2 regions of the Mesorhizobium sp. B263B2A genome follow, and region 2 is predicted to be linked to the other one. Evidence: predicted binding sites of a transcription regulator. Region 2 holds the regulator's gene; the other holds the start of a gene.

Region 1 (15,255 bases), on a different contig from region 2:
CCTCGGCATCATCATCGTCGCCTGGGTGCTGCCGCAGGTCATCGGCTGGGCGTTCATCAATGCCGTGTGGACCGGGCCGGATCGCACCGTCTGCGCGACCGTGGCGCAAGGCGGCATTCAGCCGGATGGCTGGAGCGGCGCCTGCTGGGCCTTCGTCAACGCCAAGTTCGGCCAGTTCATGTTCGGCACCTATCCGGTCGAGGAGCGCTGGCGGCCGATCGTGGTCGCCATCCTGTTCGCGGCGCTGCTGATACCGATGCTGATCCCGCGCGTGCCGCGCAAGGGGTTGAACGCCATCCTGCTTTTCCTGGTGCTGCCGATCGTTTCCTTCTTCCTGCTGGTCGGCGGCATGTTCGGTCTGCCGCATGTCGAAACCTCGCGCTGGGGCGGGCTGCTGATCACGCTCAGCCTCTCCTTCGTCGGCATCGCCGTGTCGCTGCCGCTGGGCACAGTGCTCGCGCTCGGCCGGCGCTCCAAGATGCCGATCGTCAAGATGCTGTGCGTCATCTTCATCGAGGCCGTGCGCGGCATCCCGCTGATCACCGTCCTGTTCTTCGTCTCCGTCATGCTGCCGCTGTTCCTGCCGGCCGGCGTCACCTTCGACAAGTATTTGCGGGCGCTGATCGGCGTGTCGCTGTTTGCAGCCGCCTATATGGCCGAGGTGGTGCGTGGCGGGCTGCAGGCGATCCCGAAGGGCCAGTATGAAGGCGCCGATTCGCTCGGCCTCGGCTACTGGCAGAAGATGAGCCTGATCGTGTTGCCGCAGGCGCTGAAGCTGGTCATTCCCGGCATCGTCAACACCTTCATCGGCATGTTCAAGGACACCAGCCTGGTCCTCATCATCTCGATGTTCGACCTGCTCGGCATCGTCAAGCAGAACTTTTCCGACGCCAATTGGGCGACGGCGCAGACCGCGAAATCCGGTCTCGTCTTCGCAGCCTTCGTGTTCTGGCTGTTCTGCTTCGGCATGTCGCGCTATTCAATGTACACTGAACGCCGGCTCGACACCGGCCACAAACGCTAAACAAAAAAGCAAGGGGACCCCGTCATGGCCACCGAAAATGCCGTCAGCGCGGAAGAGATCAAGGTCAACGCCGCCAAGATGCATATCTCCACCACCGATGTCGCCATCGACATCATCGCCATGCACAAATGGTATGGCGAGTTCCATGTTCTGAAGGACATCAATTTGAAGGTGATGCGCGGCGAGCGCATCGTCATCTGCGGCCCGTCCGGCTCCGGCAAATCGACGATGATCCGCTGCATCAACCGGCTGGAAGAGCACCAGAAGGGCAAGATCATCGTCGACGGCAAAGAGTTGACCAACGATCTGAAGAAGATCGACGAGGTGCGCCGCGAGGTCGGCATGGTGTTCCAGCACTTCAACCTGTTCCCGCATCTGACCATCCTGGAAAATTGCACGCTGGCGCCGATCTGGGTGCGCAAGACGCCGAAGAAGCAGGCCGAGGAAATCGCCATGCACTTCCTCAAGCGCGTGAAGATCCCGGAACAGGCCAACAAATATCCCGGCCAGCTTTCCGGCGGGCAGCAGCAGCGCGTGGCGATCGCCCGCTCGCTATGCATGAACCCGCGCATCATGCTGTTCGATGAGCCGACCTCGGCGCTCGATCCGGAAATGATCAAGGAAGTGCTGGAGACCATGGTTGGCCTGGCCGAGGAGGGCATGACCATGCTGTGCGTCACCCACGAAATGGGCTTTGCCCGCAAGGTCGCCAACCGGGTGATCTTCATGGACCAGGGCCAGATCGTCGAGCAGAACACGCCGGCCGAGTTCTTCGACCACCCGCGCCACGAGCGCACGAAACTGTTCCTGTCGCAGATCCTGCACTGAGCGCTCCGACGCCAGTTCAGGAAGCCCGGCCGCACCACGGCCGGGCTTCCTTGCATTTGAGCGAGCGGATCGCTTGCATTGGAACGCGGCTGAGCCGCAAAGTCGCTGCCTCATGAGAAAACTCGGCCGTTTTCTGGGTCTGCTGTTGATAGCGGCCGCGCTCGCCGCGACGCTCGGCACGCTGTTGCCGCGGCCGCTGTGGCCGGCCGCCGCGGCGGGCGAGGGCACACGGCACATATTGGTGCTGAAGAACCCGATCCACACCGACATCGCCATTCCGGTGGACGATGCCGTGCGCCAGCGCTTTCGTTTCCTGGTCGAGGCTGGCATCCCGGCCGACAGTCCCGAGGTGCGCTATATCGTCTTTGGCTGGGGTGGCCGCGCCTTCTATCTGGAAACGCCGACCTGGTCGCAACTGAAGGCCATTCCGGTAATGAAAGCACTGACCATCGACGCCTCGGTCGTGCATGTCGATGTCACCGGCGATATCGTTGAACCGCATCCCGATGTCGCCAGCTTCGACATCGGCGAGGACCGTTTTGCGGCCTTGCTTGATTTTATCGCAGCCAGCTTTCAGCAAGGGGCCGGCGGCCCAATCGTCATCGAGAATGCGGCCTATTCCAGGTTCGACCGCTTCTACGAGGCGAACGGCCATTTCAACGCGCTGGTCGGCTGCAACACCTGGACGGCGGCGGCGCTGCGCACCGCAGGCCTGCGCACCGGCTGGTGGAACCCGCTGCCGGCTTCGCTTGGGTGGTCGTTGAGCTTGTACAATTAGTGTGCGCATTTCGCGAATTGGCAAACGTCGCGTTCCTTCGCGCCCCCCCTCTGTCCTGCCGGACATCTCCCCCACGAGGGGGGAGATCGGATCTCGCTCCGGCTTTCGCTAATCTCCAACGTTTGCAAAAGGACGCCGGCGCCAAAGCTGCCAATCTCCCCCCTCGTGGGGGAGATGTCCGGCAGGACAGAGGGGGCGCTGTCCCCGCCAGCCCATCGGTTTCTTTATTGTCTCGATGTCCTACCGCCTGATAATCTTCGGTTGCTCCCACCCGTAGAGCCAGTCCAGATCCGCCGCGAGCTTTTCCGCTGGCCGCGTCGCCAGCACCAGGTTGCGAGCCAATGCCACTGGACCCCAGGCATGCCAGGCCAGCCGGTTGAGCGCGCCGCGCCGGATCACCTTCTCGACGCGCGGTCGCCTGAGATTTTCCCAGATCGCCAGGCCCTGCTTCGGATCGGCCGGGAAGTCGGCAATTACCCCGGCAAGCGTTGCGGCATCTTCGATGGCCATGGCGGCCCCTTGTGCCGCGAATGGGGTCATCGCATGTGCGGCGTCACCAATCAGGGCGATGCCGGTTGGTGTCGTCCAGTGCTGCTTCTGGTCGACCGTATGGAGCGGCCAGGTCAGCCACGGGCCGGCCATTTCCACCAGCCTTGCAAGGGCTGCCGCCGTGCCGCTCATAGCATTGGCAAGGATGACGGGATCGGCATGGCCCGACCAGCCCTCGGCAATGCGCTCGCCTTTGGTGAAGGCGACAAGGTTGAAGGCATCGCCCTTGCTGACGGGATAGGCGACCATGTGGAATCCCGGATGCAGAAAAGTCGTGACGCAATCAGCCGCCCCAATCGCGGCAAAGGCTTGCCCGGCGCCGCTGTCGGCGGCAACAGTCGTGCGCCAGGCCAGTTCGCCGGAAAAACGGCTTCTTGACGATCCCCCCCGAGCTCGATCGACAACCGCGCGCACGGATGACCACACGCCGTCGGCGCCGACCAGAAGGAAGCCCTGTGACTGGACAGTCTTGCCGTCCGTCTCCAGTGTCGCCGTCACACCATGATCGCCTGTGGCAGCGCCGCTGACGCGCGTACCCTTGACCAGATGAATATTCGGGTTTTCGGCAACGTGTGCGGTCAGCGCGCTCTGCAGATCGGCTCTGTGGGCGACGAGATAAGGCGCCCCCCAGCGTTCTTCGGCGGCTTGCCCGAGTGGTACACGCGCCAGTTCGCGCAACGTCCTTGCGTCCTTCAGCACCACCGCCTCGGGCCGCACCGCCGCCGGCAGCAGCCGGTCGAGCGTGCCGAGTTGGCGCAGGATGCGTGTCGCGTTGGGGGAAAGCTGGATGCCGGCGCCCACGGCCTCCAGCCGCTGCGCCTGTTCGAACACCTGCACGGGATAGCCGCGTTCGGCGAAGGCAAGCGCCGCGGTCAGCCCGGCAACGCCCGCTCCGGCGATGACGACTTGCCGGGAGCGCTTGTCATCCATCAGGTCCGTCGCGGAAGGATCAGGCGGCCTGGTCGATGTAAAGGCAGCCCGCCGGCAGCGTTTCCGTCGCCTTCAGCTTCGGCGAATAGCGGTAGAGCGTCGAGCAATAGGGGCAGACCTTCTCATTGTCATCGCCCATGTCGAGAAACACATGCGGATGGTCGAAAGGCGGGTTGGCGCCCGTGCACATGAATTCCTTGACACCGATGTCGATTGCCGGAAAGCCCGCATCGTTCTGGAAATGGGGAATGGAACCGCCTGCCATCGTCGTCTCCTTAACGCAGTCTCGCATGCATCTGGATCATAACAGGTCTCTTTGCAAGATCGATGAAATCAAACTGTCGCAAAAGCCTGTCAGAGGATAAGTTAAGCCGGTTAACCGGCCGAGCTGGTGGGAAGAGCAGGAACAATGAACGAACTGAAGCCGGTGCAGAGCGAATTCATCAATGTCGAGGCGGCGAGCCCGGAGGGCGGCAATCCAGACCGTTTCGTCAATCGCGAGTTTTCCTGGCTGCAGTTCAATCGCCGCGTGCTCGAGGAATCGCTGAACACCAATCATCCGCTTCTGGAGCGCGTCCGCTTCCTGTCGATCTCGGCCGCCAATCTCGACGAGTTCTTCATGGTCCGCGTCGCCGGCCTCGCCGGCCAGGTGCGCGAGGGCATCGTCTTGAAGAGCCCTGACGGCCGCACGCCCGAACAGCAGCTCGAACAGCTGCTGCGCGAGGTCGAGCGGCTGCAGGAAGACCAGCAGAAGAGTCTATCGGCGCTGACCGTGCTGCTCAACAAGGAAGGCATCGAGACCATTACGCGGGATGCGCTGACCAAGGATGAGAAGGCCTGGCTGGAAGAGCATTTTCAGGACCAGGTATTTCCGGTGCTGACCCCGTTGTCGATCGACCCGGCGCATCCATTCCCGTTCATTCCCAATCTCGGTTTCTCGATGGCGCTGCAGCTTCGCCATCGCAAGAATGGCGAGGAGATGAGCGCGCTCTTGCGCCTGCCGGTGGCGCTGAAGCGCTTCATCCGTCTTCCGGACCGCAAGCACCATGTCCGCTTCATCCCGCTGGAAGAGGCGGTCGGCCTCTACATCGGCAAGCTGTTCCCCGGCTATGAGGTCAAGGGTTCCGGCACATTCCGCATCATCCGCGACAGCGACATCGAGGTCGAGGAGGAATCGGAAGACCTCGTGCGCCTGTTCGAGACGGCGCTGAAGCGCCGCCGCCGCGGTTCGGTGATCCGCATCGAATTCGACAAGCTGATGCCCAGCGAATTGCGCGACTTCGTCGCCGGCGAGCTTGGCGTCTCGTCGAGCCGTATCAGCGTGCTCACCGGCCCGTTGGCGCTCAGCCAGATCTCCGAGATCGTGGCGGTCGCCCGCGACGATTTGAAGTTCACGCCCTACAATCCGCGCTTTCCCGAGCGCATCCGCGAGCATGGCGGCGACTGTTTCGCCGCCATCCGCGAGAAGGACATCATCGTCCACCACCCCTATGAATCCTTCGACGTCGTGGTGCAGTTCCTGCGCCAGGCCATGGCCGACCCCGAGGTGGTGGCGATCAAGCAGACGCTTTACCGCACCTCCAACGACAGCCCGATCGTGCGCGCGCTGGTCGATGCGGCCGAGGCCGGCAAGTCGGTGACCGCGCTTGTCGAGCTCAAGGCCCGTTTCGACGAGGAAGCCAACATCCGCTGGGCGCGCGATCTGGAGCGCGCCGGCGTGCAGGTCGTGTTCGGTTTCCTCGAACTCAAGACCCACGCCAAGATGTCGCTGGTGGTGCGCCGCGAAGACGGCAAACTGCGCAACTACGTGCATCTGGGCACCGGCAACTACCATCCGGTCACCGCGCGCATCTATACTGACCTGTCCTTCTTCACCACCGATCCGACGATCGCCCGCGACGTCGCCCAGCTGTTCAATTTCATCACCGGCTACGCTGAGCCGACCGACGAAATGCGGCTGGCGATCTCGCCCTTCACGCTGAGAAGCCGCATTCTGAAGCACATTTCCGCCGAAGTCGCCCATGCGCTGGAAGGAAAGCCGGCTCGCATCTGGATGAAGATGAACGCGCTTGTCGACCCGATCATCATCGATGCGCTCTATGATGCCAGCCGCGCCGGCGTCGAGATCGACCTCGTCGTGCGCGGTATCTGTTGCCTCAGGCCTCAGGTTCCGGGGCTTTCGGAAAACATCCGGGTGAAGTCGATCGTCGGCCGGTTTCTCGAGCACAGCCGCATCTATTGCTTCGGCAATGGCCATGGCCTGCCCTCGGACGAAGCGATCGTCTACATCTCCTCGGCCGATCTCATGCCGCGCAATCTCGACCGCCGCGTCGAGACCATGGTGCCGATCACCAATCCAACTGTGCATGAACAGGTCCTTGGCCAGATCATGCTCGGCAACATCATGGACAATCAGCAAAGTTTCGACGTATTGGCTGATGGAACCTCCCGGCGCGTCGTGCTGGAGGAGGGCGAGGAACCGTTCAACGCGCAGGAATATTTCATGACCAATCCGAGCCTGTCGGGACGGGGTGACGCGCTGAAGTCGCACGCGCCCAAGCGCATCGCGCAGTTCAAGCGCCGCAAGAAGAACGCCGCAGCGTCCGGCTGATGCTGTCTGATTCCCAGGGCCGGCTGCAGGACCGCCGACCGCTGTCCATCATCGACATCGGGTCGAATTCGATCCGCCTTGTCGTCTATGAGGGACTGGCGCGTTCGCCGACCATGCTGTTCAACGAAAAGATGCTGGCCGGCCTTGGCCGCGGCATCGTTTCGACCGGCAAACTCGATCCCGAGGCGGTGACGCGCTCGATGGAGGAGTTCCGCCGCTTCCGTGCGCTCTCCGACCAGGCCGGCGCCGAGCACATGTATGTCTTGGCCACCGCCGCCGCCCGCGAGGCGATCAATGGTCCCGATTTCATCCACCGCGCCGAAGAGGTGCTGAAGACCGAGATTCGTGTCATCAGCGGTCGCCAGGAGGCCTATTATTCGGCGCTCGGTGTCATTTCCGGCTTCCACCCGGCCAACGGCATCGCCGGCGATCTCGGCGGCGGCAGCCTCGAACTGGTCGACGTCAATGGCGAGGCGATCGGCGATGGCATAACGCTGCCGCTGGGTGGCCTGCGCCTGCAGGACATGGCCAAGAACTCGCTTACCCAGGCGCAGAAGATCGCGCGCGACGAACTGGCGCGGGCCAAGCTGTTGAAGGGCGGGCAGGGCCGGCCCTTCTACGCCGTCGGCGGCACCTGGCGAAACCTCGCCCGGCTGCACATGGAGATGACCAACTACCCGCTTGGCGTCATGCACCACTACGAGATATCCGCCGAGAGCGCGACGGCCTTTCTCAAGCAGGTGGCAAAAGCCGAGATCGAGAAGATCAAGGGCATTGAAGGCGTATCGAAAAATCGCCGCTCGCTGCTGCCTTACGGCTCTATCGTCCTGCAGGAGATCATGGCGGCCATGCAGCCGTCGAAGATCATCGTCTCGGCGCTCGGTGTGCGCGAAGGCTTTCTCTATTCGCTGCTCGACGAGGCCGAGCAGAAGGCCGATCCGTTGATTTCGGCATCCGAGGAACTCGCCCGCTTGCGCTCGCGCTCGCTCACCCATTCGCATGAACTGGTCGACTGGACGGCAAAATCCTTTGCCGCCTTCGGCATCGATGAGACGGAGGACGAGGCGCGCTACCGCCACGCCGCCGCATTGCTGGCCGATATAGGCTGGCGCGCCCATCCGGAGTATCGCGGCAGGCAATCGCTCAACATCATCGCGCACGCCTCCTTCTTCGGCGTGGACCATCCCGGCCGTGCCTTCCTGGCCTTGGCCAACGCTTATCGCCACGATGGCATCTTCAACGAATCCATCGCGCCCGAAATCAAGGCGCTGGCGACGCCGCGCTATCTGGAACGTGCCCGGGTTCTGGCGGCGATGATGCGCGTCGTCTATCTGCTGACGGCCTCGATGCCCGGCATCATGCCCAGGCTAAAGTGGGAGCAGCGCGCCAACGGCGTGCTGGCATTGGTGTTGCCGGCATCCCTGGCCGACCTCTATGGCGAACGGCCGGCCGGGCGCCTAGCGCAACTGGCAAGGATAACCAACCGCCGGCTGGTGCTGGCCGTCGAGGGCGGCCCGAGCATGTCGGTGAAATGAACACGGCCTGCCGGAGCGTGATTTATCTGACCCACGCGGATATTCGGATATTATGTCAACTCAATCGCGCCACTTGCCAGCGGCTTCGCGTTTGATGACCGGCTTCCCCCAATCCGTCGCTGCTTCGCAACGCCACCTTTCCCCCCTCCGGAGGGAAAGGAAGGGAGCCTCGTTGGAAAAGCGTTGGCGGCAATAGGCTCGCGCCCTTCCTCTACCCCGTCGATCGGGGGAGAGGTGGCTCGGCGAAGCCGAGACGGAGTGGGGGTCGACCTGGCTCGGCGTCGAAAGCCACGCCATGCAATTCAGCCTGCTGAATTTTCGTTCTAACTCTGCGTCGTGCCACTCACGCGAATAGGCTCAGTCGCGGGAAAGTGCGCCGCGGAAGGCGACGGCTGCTAGGACAAGGCTGGCGATGGCGTTCCAGCCGGCCAGCGACAGGCCCAGGATGCGCAGCGCGGCCTTGTCGCAGGAGGGCGGCACGAATTTGTCGAGCGCGTCGAGCACGCCCTTGCCACCGGTGTCGACCGGCCCGGCGCCCGCCGTGCAATCGGTCGGGCCCGCCCACCACTGCCATTCGACGCCGGAGTGGTAGACGCCGAGATAGAGGCCGTAGAGCATCAGCAGGCCGCCGATGCCCAGCAGGCCGCGCGTCAGCCATGCGGGTGCGCGCAGCATCGATGCAATCACCGCCAGAACCATCAACGGCACGCCGATATAGTAGGGGGTGCGCTGCTCCAGGCAGAGATGGCAGGGGATGTAGCCGCCGATATACTGGAAGCAGAGTGCCGAGCCGACGGTGGCGGCCATGGCGACGGCGAGAAACAGGGCGGTTCGCGTCCGCTGGCGTCCGGTATCGGCATTCATGATGGCTGTCATTGGGTCTTTCGTCCGCTGAATTCGTCCGGCTATTTCCTTGTCCGTGCCGTTGTCCCAAAGCCACTACACAGTTTTGGGCGACATGGATCAGAACGCGTATTTGACCAATATATAGAGCAAAATCAGGGCAGCCGCGCCGGCGCCAACGATCAATCCCAGGCGCTTCTCGATGAACTCCCTGATCGGCTCGCCATAGCGGCGCAGCAGCCAGGCAAGCAGCAGGAAACGAGCGCCTCGCGCCAAGATGGCCGAGACGATGAAGACCACAAGATTGATGTGAAGCGCCCCGGCCAGAATGGTGACCACCTTGATCGGCGGCAGGTGCGCAACACCGGACGTGACGAGCAGCACGAGCATCAGCCCGTACCCGGACGACTGCCACTTCTCGAACGTGGCAATGCCGCCGAAGTGCTCCAGGATCGGCCGTGCTATCGTGTCGTAGGCATAGTAGCCGATCAGCCAGCCGGCGATGCCGCCCAGCACGGACGCGGCAGTGGCGGTCAGCGCATAGCGATAGGCGCGTTCCGGCCGCGCCAACGCCATGGGCAGGAACAGTACGTCCGCCGGGATGAAGAACACCGAACTTTCGACGAAAGCGATGAAGGCCAGCCACCATTCGGCGGATTTGCGGGCCGCCAGGGACAAGGTCCATTCGTACAGTCCACGAAGCATCGGCACTCCTAATGCATGTCGCCCGCAAGGTGCGTATCGGTTTCGGGACAGAACAAGGACCCAAAGCGCAGGGCATCCATCCGTGTTCAGATGGGCATCGCTTTGACACGCCGCCTGTCTAGAAAGATTTTCCGCGCTGCACAATGGCAGCACACCCACGAAATCGGAAGGCGCAGTTTGGTCGCATCCAGGCGATCCCGAGATTTGGCCAGTTGACGAACAGGCCTCCGACCGTATAGTCCGCGCCCATCCAGGCCGTCCGGCCTGAGCCCCTATGGCGGAATTGGTAGACGCGCTCGACTCAAAATCGAGTTCCGCAAGGAGTGCTGGTTCGATCCCGGCTAGGGGCACCACCCTTCGCTCTTTGAGCTTTGGGTGGCAAGCCACCCTCTTGGAGCTTCGGAGCTCGATGGACGGGAGAGTGTCCTCCGTAGCCTTGGCGAAGGAGGATCACCGACGCCGCAGCAGGCTCTTCATGCGGTTGCGCAGCAGGCGGGCCATGTTGCGGGTTTCACGGTAGAGATGCAGCTGTGAGGCGGCCTGGCGTGCCAGGCGGTCGGCGTCCGGCGTCAGCCCGATCACCAGCGTGCCGATCGGCTTGCGCTCGGTCCACAACCGGCTCATCACCGGATGGTCCGGCACGGCGCAGGAATCGGTCATCATGATGTTGGGATCGTCGAGGTGCTGCTTCGTCACTTCGATCATCAACAGCGTGCCCGGCGAATAGGCGGCCAACGTCTCGTCATAGGCCGTCTTCCAGGTGTAGGCGACGCCGGCTTCGACGAAGACGATCAGGCAGGCGATGGTGCGGCCGTCGAGCGTCAGCGAATGGATGCGGCACATGTCCTGTTCGGCGAGCCGATGCACGGCCTCGCGCGCGAAGGCGGCGCGGAAGCGGTCGATCGCCATGGCGGTGCGCTCGCGGCCCTTCCAGCCGGACGCTTCCAGCGTCAGGAAGCTTTCGATGGCGTGGCGGATCTCTTCGGGGCCGCGCGCCACCACATGCTCCAGCTTGCCGAGGTCGCCGAGGCGCCGCTTCAGGCGGCGGAATTCGCGGTAATGGTGGGCGCGCAGCGAGGCCTTCAGATAGTCGTCGCCGTCGAGTTCGCTCTCCAGCGCGGGGCGCTGGGTCTGGCCGGTTGTGACCAGCATCAGGCCGCGCGTCTCGGCCACGGTGCCGAGCAGGCTCGCCACCGGACCGTCGAGCCTGATGTCGGGCAGGACGAAGACCTTCGGCAGTTTCAGGTGCGGGCGCGACAGCATCGCGAAGAAATCCTCGACCACGCCGACCGGATCGTCGCGGTCGATCAGCGGCGTGCCGAGCGGACCGAACGGGCTCGACCATGTGCGCATCACAGGCACGCCGAGCGGCACCACCGGGCGTTCCACCGAGAACGGCACCAGGAGGCGCAGCCGGTTGCGGTATTCGTCGCCGTCGCGGATCACCGCCAGCCGCACCTCGCGATCCTCCAGCCGGGGCATGGCCGGAGCCAGGAAGCGCGGGTTGAAGAAGACGTTCGGCTCGATCGTGCGGGCGCAGAGATAATCCAGCTCCTCGACCAGGTCGAAGCCGGCCGATGCCGGATAGATGGCGAGCTTGCGCTCGGGCCGGTTGTTGGCGAGGATTTCGATATGGGCAGGGTCGGCGTCGCGCGCCAGCCCGGCAAGGCCGGACACCATGGCGCCGGCCGTACCGCCGCTGGTTTCCTCGAGCAGGGGGGCAGCGGCCATCACGCGGCTCCTTGGACTGGCACGAAGATCGCCATGACGATGCCGAGCTTGCGCCAGACCGTGAAAGACAGCGCGCCGGCCTCGAAGATCATGGCGAAGGCGGTGGCCATCGCCGCGCCCCACAGACCGAAGAGCGGGATGAGCACGACGTTGAGGCCGATGTTGAAGGCCAATGTCATGGCATAGACGGCGGCACAGATGTTCTGGTTGCCGCTCATGGTGAGCAGGCTCTCGCATGGGCCGACGGCGGCGCGCGCCACCACGCCGAAGACGAGCAGGAACAACAGCGGATAGCCCGATGTGAATTCGGGGCCGAACAGCACCAGCATCGGTTCGCCCAGCGCCAGCACCAGCAGCGCCATCAAAAGCGACGGCCAGAAGGTCCACGACACCGTCTCGCGGGCGAAGGCTGCAAGCTTTTCCGGCTCGCCATGGGTGAACTGCGCGTAGCGCTGGGCGACGCCGGCCTTGACCGCGAAATAGACGAAATGCACCAGCGCCAGCGTCTTGACCGTGGCGAAATAGACGGCGACGTCGTTGGGATCCATATAGGCGCCGACCATCAGCACATCGGCGTTGGTGAGCAGGAAGAAGAAGCTTTCGACCAGGAAGATCGGCAGCGAGACGACGAACCATTGCGCGAAATGCACCTTCATCGGTCCAGCGGGGATCTTCCGCTCCATGCGCTGGGTGACGCCGATGAGTTGCGCGAGCGTGGTGACATAGGTGGCGGCGATGGAGGCGAATATCGCTGTCTTGGCGTCGGGTGCGTAGCCGGCGAAAAGCATCAGCGCCATGAACAGCAGGATCAGCACGGGGCGTATCAGGTAGGTCGGCGACAAGGCGAACAGCGCCCATGAATTGGCCCGCGCCAGCCCTTGCAGCAGGTCCGACAGCGCGATCATCGGCAGGCAGATGACGCCCAGGACGAACGGTATCACGTAGTAGTTCTCGATCCATGGTGCGGCCAACCAGACGCCCAGCGCGCCGAGCCCGGCGATGATGGTGGACGCGATCAGCACGAACAGGCGGCTGGCCACGACGATGCCGCGCAGCTCATCCATCAGGCCGCGCTCGCGGTATTCGGGGATGAAGCGGATGACCGAGGTGTGGAAGCCGAGGCAGGCGAGATTGCCGACGATGACCATCGTCACCCAGACGAGGACGAAGATGCCGTATTCGAACGAGCCCATCCAGCGCGCCATCAGCACCTGGCTGACGAAGGCGATGACGGCGCTGACGATGCGGATGGAGAAGGCGATGACCGACATGCGGCCGGCCTCGCCGCGCTCGTCGGCGGTGAACAGCACGGCGTCGATGCGGTCGAGCAACGGCCCCATGCGCAGCGCCAAGCGCTGCGGCAAGAACCGCCCGGCAGTCGTGGCCGCGGAAAAGCGCACCCCGAATTTTCTCCGTTTTCCGCCTCTTTTTCAGGGTTGGGTGTAGCGGAGACACATTAAGAAAACGTGGGCGGGGAGCTTCCTTCGCCCCGTCCCTATACGGGGAGAAGGTGCCGGCAGGCGGATGGGCAGCGCCAGCTTTCGCAGCATCGGGCTGATGCGGGCAGGGCGAGGGAAACTATCCCGGACGAAATGGCTTCGCGGGGACTGCGTCTGACAATCGCAGAGGTCAGCGCCGCCCCTCATCCGCCCTTCGGGCACCTTCTCCCCGTTCACGGGGAGAAGGAAGAGCGCGGCCCTTACGCAAACGCTCCATGACAATGCTTGTACTTCTTCCCCGAGCCGCAGGGGCAGGCTTCGTTGCGGCCGACCTTGCCCCAGGTGGCCTGGTTGTTCGGATCACGGTCCTCGGGGGCGACGATGGCGTTTTGCTCCTGGCGCACCAGGAGGGCGGTCTCGCCGTCGCCGAAATCATTCTCGCCGGTGGTGCCGTCGATATGGCTGCCGAACATGTCGGGGGCTTCCGGAGGCGGCGCTTCGGCGGCCTGGCGGACCAGTTCGACGCGCATCAGCTGCGCGGTGACGGCCTGGCGCAGATTGCCCAGCATCGCCTGGAACAGCTCGAAGGCCTCGCTCTTGTACTCCTGCAGCGGATCGCGCTGGGCGTAGCCGCGGAAGCCGACGACGGAGCGAAGGTGGTCGAGGTTGACGATGTGCTCGCGCCACAGATGGTCGAGCGTCTGCAGCACCACCGAACGCTCGACATAGGTCATCACCTCCGGGCCGAAGCGTTCGGCGCGTTCCTTGGCGGCGGCCTCGGCGGCCTGGGTGATGCGCTCGCGGATGTCGTCCTCGGCGATGCCTTCTTCCTTGGCCCAGTCCTCGATCGGCAGGTCGAGATTGAGGAATTCGGCGACCTCGGCCTTCAGGCCGGCGACATCCCATTGCTCGGCATAGGCGTTTTCGGGGATGGCCTTGGCGACGATCTCTTCGATGACGCCCTCGCGCATCTCGCCGATGGTTTCCGACAGGCCTTCGCCGTCCATCAGTTCGATGCGCTGCTCGAACACGACCTTGCGCTGGTCGTTGGAGACGTCGTCATATTTCAACAAGTTCTTGCGGATGTCGAAGTTGCGCGCCTCGACCTTCTTCTGCGCCTTTTCCAGCGCCTTGTTGATCCAGGGATGGATGATCGCCTCGTCTTCCTTGAGGCCGAGCTTCTGCAGCATGCCGTCCATGCGCTCGGAGCCGAAGATACGCATCAGGTCGTCCTGCAGCGACAGGAAGAATTTCGAGCGGCCAGGGTCGCCCTGGCGGCCTGAGCGGCCACGAAGCTGGTTGTCGATGCGGCGCGATTCATGGCGTTCGGTGGCCAGTACGTAGAGGCCGCCGGCGGCCAGCGCCTTCTCCTTCAGCCGCTCGACGTCGGCATTAATCTCTTTTTCCCGCGCCTCGCGCTCGGGGCCTTCAGGCATGTCGCCCAGTTCCTCGGCGATGCGCATCTCGGCATTGCCGCCGAGCTTGATGTCGGTGCCGCGGCCGGCCATGTTGGTGGCGATGGTGATGGCGCCGGGCTTGCCAGCCTGGGCAACGATGGCCGCCTCGCGCTCGTGGTGGCGGGCGTTCAGCACCTCGAAGTCCTTGAAGCCTTCCTTGCGCAGGCGCTCGGCCAGCTGCTCGGACTTCTCGATCGAGGTCGTGCCGACCAGCGTCGGCTGGCCCTTGGCGCTGGCTTCGCGGATCTCCTTGACGATCGCCTTGTACTTCTCCTCGACCGTTCGGTAGACCTCGTCGTCCTCGTCTATGCGGATGACCGGCAAATTGGTCGGGATCTCGGTGACTTCGAGGCCGTAGATGTTGCCGAATTCCTCGGCCTCGGTCAGCGCCGTGCCGGTCATGCCGGAAAGCTTCTTGTAGAGGCGGAAGTAGTTCTGGAAGGTGACTGAGGCCAGCGTCTGGTTCTCCGGCTGGATCGCCACATGCTCCTTGGCTTCCAGCGCCTGGTGCAGGCCTTCCGAATAGCGGCGGCCGGGCATCATGCGGCCGGTGAACTCGTCGATGATGACGATCTCGCCGTTGCGCACGATGTAGTCCTTGTCACGCTGGAACAGGCGGTGCGCCTTCAGCGCGTTGTTGACGTGGTGGACGATGGCGACGTTCTCGACGTCGTAGAGCGACTCGCCCTTCAAAAGGTCGGCGTCGCGCAGCAGGTTCTCCAGCTTCTCGGTGCCTTCCTCGGTGAAAATCGAGGTCTTCTGCTTCTCGTCGATCTCATAATCCTGCGGCTGCAGCTGGATGATGAAGGTGTCGATGGTGTTGTA
Region 2 (15,255 bases):
CGCCCGACAGGATGTGAATGCCGATCCAGATGACCAGCAGCGCACCGACCATGCCAAGCATGCGTGTGTCGAGTTCGGTTGCCTTCAGAAACCGGGCGACCGCGCCAAGTTCCGATGCCCGCGCGGTGTCGGCCGGTGCATTTGAGGTCGTGTCGGTCATGAAATCCTCCCGCCGGCTTGCCGTCTGACGCGGATGCCGGAATAGAGCCTGGAAGTTACCCGCCCGCGGCGGAAACACAAATCTTCCTGAAAAAACGCCGCGGCCTGACAGCCGCGGCGCTTCATTGTCTGACGTCTTCGAGATCAGTTGCAGGCCGCGACGCTGCCGGCGGCGACGCCTGCACAGACCTCGTCCTTCTTGATCCAGCCGGCGTCGATGACCACGTTGAGATTGTCCTTGGTGATCGCAACCGGTGTCAGGAACAGCGACTTGACGGTGTTGCCGCCAGGCGTCGTGAAGTCCTTCGCACCGGCGATGTCTGCCATCTTCTTGCCGTCGGCCAGCTGCGAGGCGATCTCGGCGGCATTCTTGCCGAGTTCGCGCGCGTCCTTCCACACCGACACGGTCTGGGTGCCGAGCGCGATGCGGTTGAGTGCCGCATGGTCGCCGTCCTGGCCGGACACCGGCACGGTGCCGGCAAGGCCTTGCGCCGTCAGCGCCGCGACGACGCCGCCTGCGGTGCCGTCATTGGCCGCGACCACCGCGTCGACCTTGTTGTCGTTGGCGGTCAGGAACTGTTCCATGTTCTTCTGGGCGTTGGCGGGCAGCCAGCCGTCCGTATAGGCTTCGCCGACATTCTTGATCTTGCCGCTGTCGATGGCTTCCTTGAGCACTTCCATCGAGCCCGAGAACAGGAAGTCGGCATTCGGATCGGCACCCGAGCCCTTGATGAAGACGTAGTTGCCTTCCGGCTTGGCCTTGAACACCGCGCTGGCCTGCAAGCGACCGACTTCCTTGTTGTCGAAGGTCAGGTAGAAGACGTCCTTGTTCTCGATCAGGCGGTCATAACCGACGACCGGAATGCCTTCGTCCAGCGCCTTCTGCACCGCCGGGCCGATGGCCGAGGCATCCTGCGCCAGGATGATCAGCGAATTGGCGCCTTGCGAGATCAGGCTTTCGACATCGGTGAGCTGCTTGCCGGGATTGGACTGCGCGTCGGCGGAGATGTACTTGTCGCCGGCGGCCTCGATCGCCTTTTTCATCGCGGCCTCGTCGGTCTTCCAGCGCTCTTCCTGGAAATTGGACCAGGAAACGCCGATGACCTTGTCCTTCGCCTGCGCGACCGACGCAAGCGTCAGCGACATGGCGACACCCGCCAGGATGGCGGCTGTGAATTTCTTCATGATATTCCTCCCTGCGCCGCGTATGGCGCGACCAAACTGGCCCTAAGGCCGGCACAAAGGCCCCTATTTTTTCGAGCCTCGAAAAAACACTGGTCCATCGCCGGAACACTGTCAACAATGATTCTGATGGATTTTGAGGTGCCGCGGACTTTTTTTCGAGCTCCGGAATAAATAATGACAGCGTGGGGCGCTTCTGCCAGTATTTGGTGGCTTCGCTGGCGGCGTTCGGGAGGCACGAAAGGCCGCGGCGATCGGGAGGATGTGGGAAACATGTCGGTCGGAATCCGCCACGACGATCTGCGCCGGCGCAACCGCGCGATGGTGATCGCGGCCGTGCGCCGTGCCGGTCAGCCTTCGCGCACCGAGATCGCCGCGACCACCGGCCTCAGCCACTCGACCATCTCGGCGATCTCCTCCGACCTGATCGGCGAAGGCGTCCTGACCGAGGGCAAGCCGAGCGAGGCCGGGTCGCTGAAACGCGGCCGACCGCAGGTCGGCCTCACACTCAACCCGGAGGCGGCGGCGGTGATGACCGTGGTGCTGTCGCTGAATTTCCTGTCGGTCGCCGTCATCGACTATGCCGGCCAGGTGATATCGGAGGAACAGCGCCGGCTGGACACGCTGACCATGTCGCGCGAGGCGCTGATCGGCGAATGCGTTGCCATCGTGCGGCGCCGCATCGACGATCCCGACGTCGACGTCCGCAGCGTCGCCCGCATCGCACTGGCCATCCAGGGCATCACCGACACCGAGGCGCGCGCCATGCTGTGGTCGCCGATCACGCCGCAGACCGACATCGCCTTCGCCGACATATTCGAAGCCGAGTTCGGCATCCCCGCCACCATGGAAAACGACTGCAACATGATGGCGGTGGCGCTGCGCTGGCGCGATCCCGAGCGCTACCGCGACGACTTCATCGCCATTCTGCTGTCGCATGGCATCGGCATGGGCCTGGTGCTGAAGGGCGAACTGTTCACCGGCACCCATTCCTCGGGCGGCGAGTTCGGCCACATGATCCACCGGCCGGGCGGCGCGCTCTGCCGCTGCGGACGGCGCGGCTGCGTCGAGGCCTATGCCGGCAACTATGCTATCTGGCGCAATGCGAGGCAGCTTGGCGAGGACACCGAACCGGTCGACGTCAGCGACGCCGACATGCGGACGCTGGCGGCCTCGGCGCGCGAGAAGGACGGCCCGGAGCGCCAGGCCTATCGCAAGGCCGGCGAGGCGCTCGGCTATGGCCTGGGCAGCCTGTTCGCGCTGATCGATCCCGCCCCCGTCGCCATGGTCGGCGTCAGCGCCGCCGCCTTCGACCTGATCGAGCCGGCCTTGCGCGAGGCGATTGCCCGGACCGCCGGTGGCCAGCACTCGGAATCGATCTCCTTCGACACCGAGCCGAACGAACTGCCGCTGATCCGCGAAGGCTGCGCCATGCGCGCTCTGACCTTCGTCGACCAGGAAATTTTCGCGCCAGGCGTGCAGGCGAGAGGGGGCGCCGCTGGGAAGAACGTGGCGTGAAATCGAAGCCATCGTAACACCCGTGGGTTGGACAAAGCCTCACGACTTCGTCATCCCTGGGCGGAGCAGGAGCGAAGCTCCGTCGCGGAGACCCTGGGATCCATGCCGCGACCTTGGCCACGGAGTGCAGCGGAGCAGAATTCCGCACCGAGGCAACGCTTCGAAGTCGCGGCATGGATCCTCGGGTCTGCGCCGCGTCGCTTCGCTCCTTGCTCCGCCCGTGGATGACGAAGCAATGGACGTTTTCGCGAATCGCCAAGGTAAAGCGATCCGGCTTAAGCACGAAATCCGACTGTCTAACCTTCCGCGCCGAAGAACCTAATCTTCCCGGATCGCGTAGCCCGCCCCACGAATCGTGCGGATCACATCCGGCATGCGGCCATTGTTGACCGCCTTGCGCAGCCGCCCGACATGCACGTCGACGGTGCGCTCGTCGATGTAGATCGTCTCGCCCCAGACATTGTCGAGCAACTGGCTGCGCGAGAACACCCGGCCGGGATGGCGCATCATGAATTCGAGCAGGCGGAACTCGGTCGGTCCGAGCCGGATCTCGCTCTTTTTGCGGTAGACGCGGTGCGATTCGCGGTCGAGCACGATATCGCCGACCTTGAGCACGCTGGACAGCACTTCAGGTTTGGCGCGGCGCAGCAGCGCCTTGACGCGTGCCATGAATTCCGGCGTCGAGAACGGCTTGACCAGATAGTCGTCGGCGCCGGTCGACAGGCCGCGCACGCGGTCGCTCTCCTCGCCCCGCGCGGTCAGCATGATGATCGGCAGCCGCTCGGTCTCGGGCCGCATCCGCAGGCGCCGGCAGAGTTCGATGCCGGACACCGCCGGCACCATCCAGTCGAGCACCAGAAGGTCGGGCACGTTCTCCTGCAGGCGGATCTCCGCCTCGTCGCCGCGCGTCACCACCTCGACCTGGTAGCCTTCCGATTCCAGATTGTAGCGGAGCAGCACCCCTAGCGGCTCCTCATCCTCCACCACCATGATGCGTGGCGCGATCATCGGCTGGTCACCCCTGCTATGCCGCCGGCGCCGACATCGCGGTTTCGTCCTGCTTCGGGCGATTGGCGGGCAGCTGCGTGCCGGTCAGCACATAATACGCATTCTCGGCGATGTTGGTCACGTGGTCGCCGATGCGTTCGAGGTTCTTGGCACAGAACAGAAGATGCGTGCAGGCGGTGATGTTGCGCGGATCTTCCATCATGTAGGTCAGCAGTTCTCGGAACACCGAAGTGTATTTGACGTCGATACGCTCGTCGTCGGCGCGCAGCTTGGCCAGTGCGGCGGCATCGCGCGCCGCATATTCCTCGATGACACCTTGAACCTGGATCAGCACCAGCTGCGCCATCGCGTCGATGGAGTGCGACAGGTCGCGCGGCGTGGCGGAGAGCCCGACCGTGCCGACGCGCTTGGCGATGTTCTTGGCAAGGTCGCCGATGCGTTCGAGATCGCCGGCCATGCGGATCGAGCCGACGACGTGGCGCAGATCGTCGGCCATCGGCTGGCGCTTGGCGATCAGCGTGATGGCGCGGTCGTCCAGCTCGCGCTGGCGCGCGTCCATGATCGCGTCATCGGAGACGACGCGTTGGGCGAGCGCATTGTCGGAGTTCAGCAGCGCCTTGGTGGCACCGCCGACCATCGAGCCGGCGAGGTCGCCCATGTCGCTGATCAGCCTGCTGATCTGTCCGAGATCTTCGTCGAAGGCTGCAACCGTGTGTTCGGCCATGATCCTGGTCCTCGTATGCGTGATCAGCCGAAGCGGCCGGTGATGTAGTCCTGCGTGCGCTTTTCGCGGGGCGACGTGAAGATCTTCTCCGTCTTGTCGAACTCGACCAGTTCGCCCAGGTACATGAAGGCCGTCTGCTTCGACACGCGCGCCGCCTGCTGCATGTTGTGGGTGACGATGACGATCGTGTAGTCGGCCTGCAATTCGTCGATCAGTTCCTCGATCTTGGCGGTCGACAGCGGATCGAGCGCCGAGGCCGGCTCGTCGAGCAGGATGACTTCCGGCTTCACCGCCACGGTACGGGCAATGCAGAGCCGCTGCTGCTGGCCGCCCGAAAGGCTGAGGCCGCTGGCATTGAGCTTGTCCTTGACCTCGGTCCAGAGCGCCGCGCGCTTCAGCGCCTGCTCGACGCGGCCGTCCATCTCGGCCTTGCTGATCTTCTCGTAGAGCCTGACGCCGAAGGCGATGTTCTCATAGATCGACATCGGGAACGGCGTCGGCTTCTGGAACACCATGCCGATCTTGGTGCGCAAGAGGTTGAGGTCCTGCGAACGGTCGAGAACGTTCTTGCCGTCGAGCAGCACCTGGCCCTCGGCTGTCTGCCTGGGATAGAGCTCGTAGATGCGGTTGAAGACGCGCAGCAGCGTCGACTTTCCGCAGCCCGACGGTCCGATGAAGGCGGTGACGCTGCGTTCGGGCAGCGACAGCGTGATGTCCTTCAGCGCCTTCGACTGGCCGTAGTAGAAATTGAGGTTCTTGACCTCGATCTTTGCCTTGGCGGCTGCCTCGGCGGCGATCGTCATGTCTGGAGACAACATCTGGCTCATTTGTCCTCTCTGCGTCCGGTCAGGCTGCGCGCAAAGATGCTGAGCGCGAGAACCGTCAATGTAATGATGAGTGCGCCGGTCCAGGCCAGTTGCTGCCATTCCTCGTAGGGGCTGAGAGCGAACTGGAAGATGGTGACAGGCAGGCTGGCCATCGGCGCGTTGAGATTGCTCGACCAGAACTGGTTGTTGAGCGCGGTGAACAGCAGCGGTGCCGTCTCGCCGGAGATACGGGCAATGGCCAGCAATATGCCGGTGACGATGCCGGAAAGCGCGGCGCGGTAGGCGACCGAGCGGATCACCACCCAGCGCGGCGCGCCGATCGCGGTGCCGGCTTCGCGCAAGGCGTTGGGCACCAAATTGAGCATGTCCTCGGTGGTGCGCACGACGACGGGGATAACCAGAATAGCCAGCGCGACGGCGCCGGCCATCGCCGAGAAATGCCCCATCGGCCGAACCATCAATTCGTAGACGAACAGGCCGATGATGATCGACGGCGCCGACAGAAGGATATCGTTGATGAAGCGCACAACGGTGGTGAGCTTCGAAAAGCGGCCGTATTCGGCCATGTAGGTGCCGGCCAGCACACCGATCGGCGTGCCGACGATGATGCCGATGACGGTCATCACGATGCTGCCGTAGATGGCGTTGAGCAGGCCGCCGGCATCGCCGGGCGGCGGGGTCATTTCCGTGAAGACCGAAAGATTGACGCCCGACAGGCCCTTGTAGAGCAGGGCGCCGAGAATGAGCGCCAGCCAGGCAAGGCCGATGCCGGCCGCGGCGACGCACAGCGTCATCATCACGCCATTCTTGCGCTTGCGGCTCTGGTGAAGCGACGTGGCTGTCGACATCGGTCAGGCTCCGGTGCGGGCGTCGATGCGCATCAGCATGTAGCGTGCGATGGCAAGGATCAGGAAAGTGATGACGAACAGGATCAGGCCGAGCGCCACCAGCGAAGACGTGTAGAGATCGCCGACCGCTTCGGTGAATTCGTTGGCGATGGTCGCGGAGATCGTCGTTGCGGGCGCAAACAGCGATGTCGAGATGCGGTGCGCGTTGCCGATGACGAAGGTCACCGCCATGGTTTCGCCGAGCGCGCGGCCAAGGCCGAGCATGACGCCGCCCATGATGCCGATCCGCGTGTAGGGAATGACGACGCGGCGGGTCACTTCCCACGTCGTGCAGCCGATGCCGTAGGCCGATTCCTTCAGCACCGGAGGCACCGTGTCGAAGACGTCCTTGGTGATCGAGGTGATGAAAGGCAGCACCATGATGGCAAGGATCATCGACGATGTCAGCAGGCCGATGCCGTAGGGCGGGCCGGCAAACAGGCTGCCGAGGCCCGGGATACCGTGGAACACGCTGATGATGAACGGCTGCACCGTGGTCTGCAGGAACGGCGCCAGCACGAACAGGCCCCAGATGCCGTAGATGATCGAGGGAATGCCGGCCAGCAATTCCACCGCCATGCCGATCGGGCGCCGCAGCGGGCGCGGGCAAAGCTCGGTGAGGAAGATGGCGATGCCGATGCCGAGCGGCACGGCGATCAGGATGGCGATTGCCGAGGTGATGATGGTGCCGTAGATCGGCGCCAGCGCGCCGAATTTCTCCGTCACCGGATTCCAGCTTTCGCTGGTCAGGAACGAGAAGCCGAAGGTCGACAGGGCTTGCCAGGAGCCGGCAAACAGCGAGATCGCGACGCCGCCGAGCAGAACCAGCACCAATATCGCGGCGGCGCGGGTCATTGCGTGGAAGATCGCGTCTGTCAGCGCAAACCGCCTGACGATGGCGTCGCGCGAACCTCGAATGGCTGGCAAGGCTTCCTGGACAGCACTCATGTCAAGCTCGGCTCTTTCGAGTTGAAGGAAAAGGAGCGCCGCGGGCGCGGCGCTCCTCCAGAAGATGTTACTCGCCGGCGTAGACGGGCTTGCCGTCGGCCTGGATGTCGGTCTTCCACGAAGCCTTGATCAGGTCGACGACGCTGTCGGGGATCGACACATAGTCGAGCGCCTTGGCGGTTTCCTTGCCGTCCTTGTAGGCCCAGGCGAAGAACTTTAGCGCTTCGCCGGTGGCGGCCGCGTCATCGGGAACCTTGTGGATCAGCACCCAGGTCGAAGCCGCGATCGGCCAGGTGGTGTCGCCGGGCTCGTTGGTGATGATGACGTTGAAATTCTTGGCAGTCTTGAAGTCGGCATTCGAAGCGGCGGCGCCGAAGGATTCGAGCGAAGGCTCGACAACCTTGCCGGCTGCATTCACCATCTTTGAGTAGGACAGGTTGTTCTGCTTGGCATAGGCGTATTCGACGTAGCCGATGCCGCCGTCGGTCTGCTTGACGGTATTGGCAACGCCTTCGCTGCCCTTGGCACCGACGCCGGTCGGCCATTCGACGGCCGTGTCCGAACCGACCTTGTCCTTCCAGTCGGGCGAGAGCTTCACCAGATAGTCGGTGAAGTTGAAGGTGGTGCCCGAGCCGTCCGAGCGGTGCACGACGGCGATGGCGGTCGACGGCAGGGTGAGGGTGGGGTTCAGCGCTTTGATCGCGGCATCGTCCCAGGTGGTGATGGCGCCGAGATAGATCTGGGCCAGCATCTTGCCGTCGAGGACGAGTTCGCCCGGCTTGACGCCGGAGAGGTTGACGATCGGCACGATGCCGCCCATCACCATCGGAAACTGCACGAGGCCGTTCTTTTCCAGATCGGCATCGGACATCGGCTTGTCGGTGGCGCCGAAGGTCACGGTCTTGGCGATGACCTGCTTGATGCCGCCGCCGGAACCGATCGACTGGTAGTTGAGGCCGATGCCGGTGTCTTTCTTGTAGGTGTCGGCCCACTTGGCGAACACCGGATAGATGAAGGTCGAGCCGGCGCCTGAAAGGTCAGCTGCCATTGCCGCGGAAAGGGTGATGGTGGACGCCGCAGCCATTGCAATCGCAACGGCCGCCGAGCGGATGAAATGTCTCATGTGGCCTGCTCCTGTTCGGAAGATGGTCTCTCGGCGCCATTTCTTGCCAGCGCCCGCTGAGGCCAATAGCCTTCGATTATAACAGTCGCATGACAGTTTCATGTCAGCCCGGTAACGCGTCGCCGGCGCCGGCAAAGGCGGTGGCGCGGCTGGTTCGCGGCCCGATCCGAGTTTGTCCCCGGAATCATGGGCTTGAGCCGTCCGCCGACCGCAGCCGCCGCCGGATTCGACGGGGCTTTCAAAGGTGAAGAAAATCCGGACGGGAGTGCGTTGCTCGAGGCCAGAGCGTGTCGTGGCCGGGCCATCGCCGAAAACAGGTCCGTTGGGGTAGAGTGACGCTGTTCCTTGCCGGCGGTCGCTGCTCCCGCCCGTAACTGGATGAGCGGAATTCGATGCCGCCATTGTCCCGGCTAGGCACAGCCTTTGATATGGTGCGATCGCACCATAGTCATTGCACGCGGGGGTAGCAGGGAATCTCCCACTGATTCCTTCGGCTTGCCTCTTCAGATGCCGCGAATCCGCGACGCGGTGCTATCCCGCGTTGCGCTGCGCCTGGCGGCTGGCGCCGACCCAGCGCTCGACCTTCTCCAAGAGGGCCCTGGGGCTGATCGGTTTTGGCAGATAGTCGTCCATGCCCGCTTCCAGGCATCGTTCGCGATCGCCCTTGAGCGCATGCGCGGTGACGCCGACGATCGGCACATGCGTGCCGGTTTCTTCCTCCAGCCGGCGGATCGCGGCCGTCGCTTCGAGACCGCTCATCTCCGGCATCGAGACGTCCATCAGGATCATGCACGGATTGAGCTTGCCGAAGGCGTCGAGCGCCTTGCGGCCGTTGCTGACGATCTCGAAGCCGTAGCCGGTCTCGCCAAGGATCTGGGTGAAGACCATCTGGTTCACCTCATTGTCCTCGGCCACGAGGATATCAAGCCTCTGTCCGTCACCGCCGACGGCCGGCAGCCTGGGACGAACCGGCGGCGGCTGCAATTGTGCGCGCTGCTCGGACAGCGCCAATGATTGCCGCTGAGGCGCGTTAGGCGCCTCGCCTGCCGATGGCTCGGCGGCGTGGCCAACCGTGGTGTGGCGATGGCGCTGGACGGTCGCGACCAGCGTTTCCAGCAGCACCGACGAGCGCGCCGGCTTGATCAGCTGTGCGTCGATGCCGAGATCGCGGTAGCTGGTGTTGGCAAGCGACTGGTCGACCGAGGTCAGCATGATGATCGGCGTGTTGGCGAGGCCGGCGGTGTTTCGCACGATGCGCGCCATTTCGGCGCCGCTCATCCCAGGCATCTGGTAGTCGAGCACGACGCAGTCGACCGGTACGCCATAAGCCGCGGCGGCGATCAGCACCTTGAGCCCCTCGGCACCGCTTTCGGCCGCGCAGGAATCGAATGTCCACGACGTCATCTGCTCGGTCAGGATGGCGCGGTTCACGGCATTGTCGTCGACGATCAGCACGCGAGCGCCGGTCACGTCCACCGGCATGATGCGCTGCCCGTTCTGCTGTTCGGCGCTGGGCAGCGTCACCTCGAACCAGAAGGTCGATCCCTTGCCCTCGGCGCTCTCGACGCCGATTTTGCCGCCCATCAGCTCGACCAGCCGCGAGGTGATGGCGAGACCAAGCCCGGTGCCCTCGTGCCGCCTTGTCGAGGAGGTGTCGACCTGGCTGAACTTCTCGAACACCAGCTTCAGCTTTTCCTCGGGGATGCCGATCCCGGTGTCGGTGACCGAGATCGTCAGCCTGGTTCCGGTCGGCATCCGTTCGCCGGTCACGTCGACCAGCACATGGCCTTCGTCGGTGAATTTCACCGCGTTGCCGAGCAGGTTGGTGACGATCTGCCTGATGCGGCCGACATCGCCGATGAACAGGCTTCCGAGCCTCGGCTCGATGCGCACGATAAGTTCGAGATCTTTTTCCTTGGCGCGTGTCGACACCAGCGTCGCGACGTCCTCGATCGCCTCCGCGAGATTGAAGGGCGCCGGATCGAGCACCAACTGGCCGGCATCGATCTTGGAGAAATCCAGGATGTCGTTGATGATGGTCAAAAGCGCGTTGCCGGATTTGACGATGATGTCGGTGAACGTCTTCTGCTTCGGATCGAGATTGGATTTGGCCAGGAGTTCGGCCATGCCCAGCACGCCGTTCATCGGCGTGCGGATCTCATGGCTCATATTGGCGAGGAATTCCGACTTGGCACGGTCGGCAAGCACAGCACGCTGGCGCGCCTCGCGCAATTCGGCCTCGCGCATCTTCAATTCGGTGATGTCGGTGGTTGATCCAATCAGATAGAGCGAACCGTCGGACGCGATCATCGCGCCCTTTCGGGCGAACTGGTGGCGCACGCTGCCATCGGCAAGCGTCACGGTCTCCTCGATCTCCTGGGTTTCGCCGGTGCGCAGCACGGCCAGGTCGCCGGCGACGAAGGCCTCGCCGTCCGGCCCGAAGATCTCGACGTCGGTCTTGCCGATCGCCTCTTCCTTGCCGAGACCGGTGAGATCGCACCAGCCTTTGTTGACGTAGAACTGCCTGAGGTCGGAGCGCTTGGCGTAGATCGACACCGGTACGTTGTCGATCAGGCTGCGGAACACCTCGTTCTCGCGCATGCTTTCTTCCAGCGCCCGCTCGCGCGCCTTGACATCGGTGATGTCGGTGCTGGAGCCGACAAGGTGCACCGAGCCGTCGCTGGCCACCAGGCGGCTCTTGCGCGTCATCAACTGCCGCACCGTGCCGTCGCGATGAGTGATCGGCTCCTCGACCTCGCGCACATTGCCGGTCGCCACGACATCGGCGTCGTCATGGCTGAAGCCTTCCGCTTCCTCGGCGCCGAACAATTGCCGGTCGGTCCGGCCGATGACATTTTCCTTGGCGAGGCCGGTCAGCGCGCACCAGGCCTTGTTGACGAATTCGATGTTCAGGTCCTGCGCCTTGATGAAGGCGGCCACCGGCAGCTCGTCCATGACGTGCCGGAACAGATCGATCTGGCGCATCGAGTCGCGCAAGGCGGCCTCGCGGCTCTTGAGGTCGCTGATGTCGACGCGCACGCCGATGAACGTGCCGTCATCGGTGCGCATGTCGTAGACCTGGTACCAGCGTCCGTCCGCATTGAGACGCTCGTAGGAAGAATTTGACAGACGGTAGCGCGTCAGCATGCCGTCGAGCCAGCGGTCGGTATCGACCGCATACAGGCTGTCCACCTCGGCATCGCCGCTCGAGCGGAAATAGCCGACCGAGTGGCCGAACTCCAGCGCCTCGCGGAAAGTGCGGCCGGGCTGCCAGTAGGGCTTCAGTGCCGGCAGCGAATCCTGCAGCTTGCGGTTGGCGAAGACGAACTTGTCGTCTCGGTCGTAGATGATGACGCCCGCCGGCAGCGATTCCAGCACGGTTGCAAGGTTTTTGCGGGCATCCTCGGCTTCCGTCTCGCGGCCCTTCATGTCGGTGACATCGACATAGGAAATGAGCCGCTTGCCACCGGCCAGCGTTGCCAGTGAGGCCACCAGCGTGCGCCCGTCATTGTGCGGCAATTGCCTGGAGCCGGCGACGCCGGCCCTGATCTCGGCTTCGCGCTCGGCGACATGGCGCTGCCAGGCAGTCTCGTCGGCACCGAAGGGATCTATGGCACGGCTGGCTTCCATCAGCTCGCGGAAGCTGGAGCCGATCCCGGCGCGGTTTGGATCGATCCTCCAGAAGTCATGGAAGGCGCTGTTGATCACCTCCGCGCGCATGTCGGCACCGAGGACGACCACGCCGATCGGCATCGAATCGACCATCGTGCGAAGGTTGACGAGACTTTGCGAAGAAACGTCTTCGTCCTGTTTCGGCGCCATCTCCTCGAAGGCGGCGGCCAGCGCGGTGATGTTGCGGCCGATGCCACGATAGCCGGCAAATTTTCCTTCGCTGTCGAAGCGTGGAAAGCCTGACGTCAGCACCCAGCGGCAGTCGGCGCCGCCGCCCTTCAGCTCATAGACGAAGTCGCGGAACGGCCGGCGCGCCTGCAGATCTTCCAGATGCGCTGCCGCGCTGCGATTGCCCTTCAGGACCTGGTTGAGGAAATCGAAGCGGAACCGGCCAAGCACATCGGCCGGATCGATGCCCGTCGCCGCCTGGTAGCCCTGCGAAAGCCAGGAGAAGCGCAGCTCCGCATCGGTCTCCCAGATCCAGTCCGAGCCGGCTTCGACAAGCTGGCGAAGCCCTTCGGCGCGATCCATATCGGCAGTATGTGGCAAGGCGTCGCCGCCATGCACTGCTGCCTTGCCGGGCTCGCGCTTGCCGCGCGCGCCGATTGCTTCGTCCGCTTCCGCCATGCTGTCCCCACCCCGAAAATCAAGGCCGAACCCTCCCTCCGCGGTTCGTCGGCGGAATGTGCCCGAGAAGCATTAACGATCCGCTAACCTTAACGAGCAACCGGACCGTTGTTGCTGCGTTGTTCCGTGCGGTTGCCGGGTCGGCCAACGCTGCGTTATAAGCGCCCGCAGGGGTGTTGCTTATGTCTGGACGGATAGGGCCTTTTTTGCTGGGCGTGGCGCTGCTTTTCGGCAGCGGCTGTTCGCGCAGCTATGACGGCACGGTCATCATCCCGCGGCCGCTCGATGCCAGGCGCTTCTGGGACCGGCCGCCACCCAATGTCGACTACGGACCGTCGCAGGTCGACAACGGTGCCTTTCCGGCGCCACCACAGTCGCCCGAACGGTTTTCCGAGCGCAGGGTTGTGAAGCCCGCCGTGCAGAGACGGCATCAAAGGAGGCTTTCCTCCCCGGCTCCCTCGTCTTCCGGCCCGGAAAAGCAGCTGGCGTGCAGGAATGTAAGCGCGCCAGGCCAACGCGTTCGCATGGTTTGCGACTAAAGCTGGAGCCTTGTTGCCGGCAGGGCTTCTATAGCGTTGCCGCGCCCTTCTTGGGTTCTTTTGCACCGAGCTTGTCGAGCGCTAGGCGAACTTGGCGCAGATCGTCTTGCCAGCCGTCATCGTTGCCCATCGGGCTCTCCGACGCTGCCCGCTGTAGCCCGCGCGCCTCGGATTCGATCTTGCGCAGTTCGGCGATCTTCTCGTCTTTGGTCAAGGAGCCGTCTTCGAGGATCTCCAGAACCCGCATTTCCCTGAACGTGGCCATGGCGTTGCTCCCGGCTGATGTCGATCACAACGCTGGGAGCAGGCACCTGTTCCAGCCGGATCGCGGCGGCCAGGATCGCGGCCAGGTAAGCGACAGGCTCATCGCGGCGGTCGGCCGCCGGGTTTGAAAAACCGTTGCTATTCCACGGGGAAGAAGGCAGGGCCAACCATGCGCACCGACCGCTTGCCAGCCTCGATCGATTGCAACCGAGCGGTGCCCGGAGCCTCGCTGCCGGATCCCGGAATTGCCGCGACACTGCCGAGGTCCGGCTTTGGCTGCGGCAAGGGGATGATGGCATTGCTCATGTTCGTGGGCGTGACCGTCCTCGCTCTCAGTTCGGCAACCCGCTGGTAATAGCGCTTGACGTCACAGGCCTTGAAATTGGCATCCTCACGGTAGCGGAAAGCCGTCGGCAATTCCGTGTAAGGCTTGCGCGTGTCAAGCGCGGCCATTTTTTCGGTTTCCAGACTGGCATCGCTCAGCGTGTAGAGGTCGACCGCCGGATCGTCACAGATGTAACGGCATTGATCGGCCGTATCCTTGAGATCGTCATTGCCGGCGAATTGCGACTTGGGCGCCGGGAAGAAATATCCATCCGAAAGGCGCACGCAAAACAGCATGGTGTTGCCGCCGTACGTTGGCACCGCCGTTGCCGCGGCGGACTGCGTCTTCGGCGCCGGGCGCTGCTCCTTGCCCCGGAATGTGCAGCCGAGCGCCGCGAACCGTGCCTGCAGGCCCGAAATGTCCCGGCCGGAATTGGACGCGGCGGCGATCTGGCGCTGCACGTCCGACCGGTTCCTGGCAAGGTCGGCGCAAGCGTTGAAGAAACCACCCGTCGCACTTTGCGCGGTGCATCTGCGCTGCCTCTCCAGGCCCTGGATCGCCGCGAGCTGGCGACGCAGCTGCGCCAGTTCCGGGCTCACGCCGCCGCCGCGACCGGCGGAAAGCAACTGGCCTCTGATCGCGCTGCAACTGTCCGCGTAGGAAGATGTTGTGCCGAGCGCAAAGGCGGTCACCATTACCAGTGCGACCGTCATCATGAGAAACCAGAAACGGGTCATCGGGACGACATGATCCTTGTTGCGGATAGTCTGGAATCACGTTCTTTAGACTGAGCTAACCTTTGGTTAGATGAGCCTAGTCTAATGTTTTAAGACTTTCGACCTAAGCAGACCTTCATTTAGTGTAATAGGACCAGCCCTGTAAATTCGATATTACATTTTTATTTCAAGATTGAGACGAACCGGAAAACAGTGCGGCCCGATCGATGGCAGCCAATGCTGCAAGGCCAGGACGCCAGGCGGGCGACTAAATCCGATACCTGACCTGAAACCTTTGCCTGGCGTGCGGCGTTGAAAGGCAAAGGAGAACGCGGATGTCGATCCACTTCACGGTATCGGAACTGACAAGAAACCTTTTTCATTCCCTCGGGCTTGACCATGAGGGCGCGCCACGGCCGCTCAACGCCGAGCAGAACCTGTTGCTGGAGTGCTATCTGGCCGGGCAAATTCCGGAATCGGCCTGGAGCGACTACGTCTTCGAGACACCGGATTTGGCACGGCATGCCGAGGCGCGGCGCCTGAGCCATTGAGCCAAAAGCGCCGGGCCATTGAGCCGCTGATCTCGGAGGGGCCGGCTACGCGGAGGTGTAAAACCTGCCGGACAGTCTGCTTTTCGCGAGCCTTCCCTGACCCATGGCGTCAGGCATGGTCACCGTAAGGTCGTCGCGGGAACAGCTATTTACTTCGGGGAGACCGATTGCAACTGCTTCGGGGA

Evidence for each region. The regulator PhoB, encoded in region 2, activates phosphate uptake and scavenging genes when phosphate is short. The targets are predictions, from matches to a motif close to TGTCATNNANCTGTCAT.
Region 1: LB568_RS13870 (RNA degradosome polyphosphate kinase) is a predicted target of PhoB. The motif match lies at 4,438-4,454, and genes of this name have one in related genera.

What each region holds. Positions count from the first base shown of each region.
Region 1 covers NZ_JAIUIU010000007.1:32,925-48,179, reverse strand. The annotation lists gene LB568_RS13895 (amino acid ABC transporter permease) at 1-1,024, shown strand, start outside; gene LB568_RS13890 (amino acid ABC transporter ATP-binding protein) at 1,103-1,852, shown strand; gene LB568_RS13885 (TIGR02117 family protein) at 1,965-2,630, shown strand; gene LB568_RS13880 (FAD-dependent monooxygenase) at 2,871-4,109, opposite strand; gene LB568_RS13875 (zinc-finger domain-containing protein) at 4,129-4,374, opposite strand; gene LB568_RS13870 (RNA degradosome polyphosphate kinase) at 4,519-6,720, shown strand; gene ppx (exopolyphosphatase) at 6,720-8,255, shown strand; gene LB568_RS13860 (disulfide bond formation protein B) at 8,613-9,131, opposite strand; gene LB568_RS13855 (YqaA family protein) at 9,219-9,803, opposite strand; tRNA gene LB568_RS13850 (tRNA-Leu) at 10,072-10,156, shown strand; gene LB568_RS13845 (GNAT family N-acetyltransferase) at 10,254-11,534, opposite strand; gene LB568_RS13840 (lipopolysaccharide biosynthesis protein) at 11,534-12,934, opposite strand; gene secA (preprotein translocase subunit SecA) at 13,234-15,255, opposite strand, start outside.
Region 2 covers NZ_JAIUIU010000004.1:137,481-152,735, reverse strand. The annotation lists gene LB568_RS09985 (sugar ABC transporter permease) at 1-160, opposite strand, end outside; gene xylF (D-xylose ABC transporter substrate-binding protein) at 304-1,344, opposite strand; gene LB568_RS09975 (ROK family protein) at 1,615-2,859, shown strand; gene phoB (phosphate regulon transcriptional regulator PhoB) at 3,178-3,867, opposite strand; gene phoU (phosphate signaling complex protein PhoU) at 3,884-4,591, opposite strand; gene pstB (phosphate ABC transporter ATP-binding protein PstB) at 4,615-5,418, opposite strand; gene pstA (phosphate ABC transporter permease PstA) at 5,415-6,266, opposite strand; gene pstC (phosphate ABC transporter permease subunit PstC) at 6,270-7,253, opposite strand; gene pstS (phosphate ABC transporter substrate-binding protein PstS) at 7,321-8,376, opposite strand; gene LB568_RS09940 (PAS domain-containing protein) at 8,908-12,675, opposite strand; gene LB568_RS09935 (hypothetical protein) at 13,243-13,479, opposite strand; gene LB568_RS09930 (DUF2865 domain-containing protein) at 13,617-14,540, opposite strand; gene LB568_RS09925 (hypothetical protein) at 14,855-15,070, shown strand; gene LB568_RS09920 (hypothetical protein) at 15,220-15,255, opposite strand, start outside.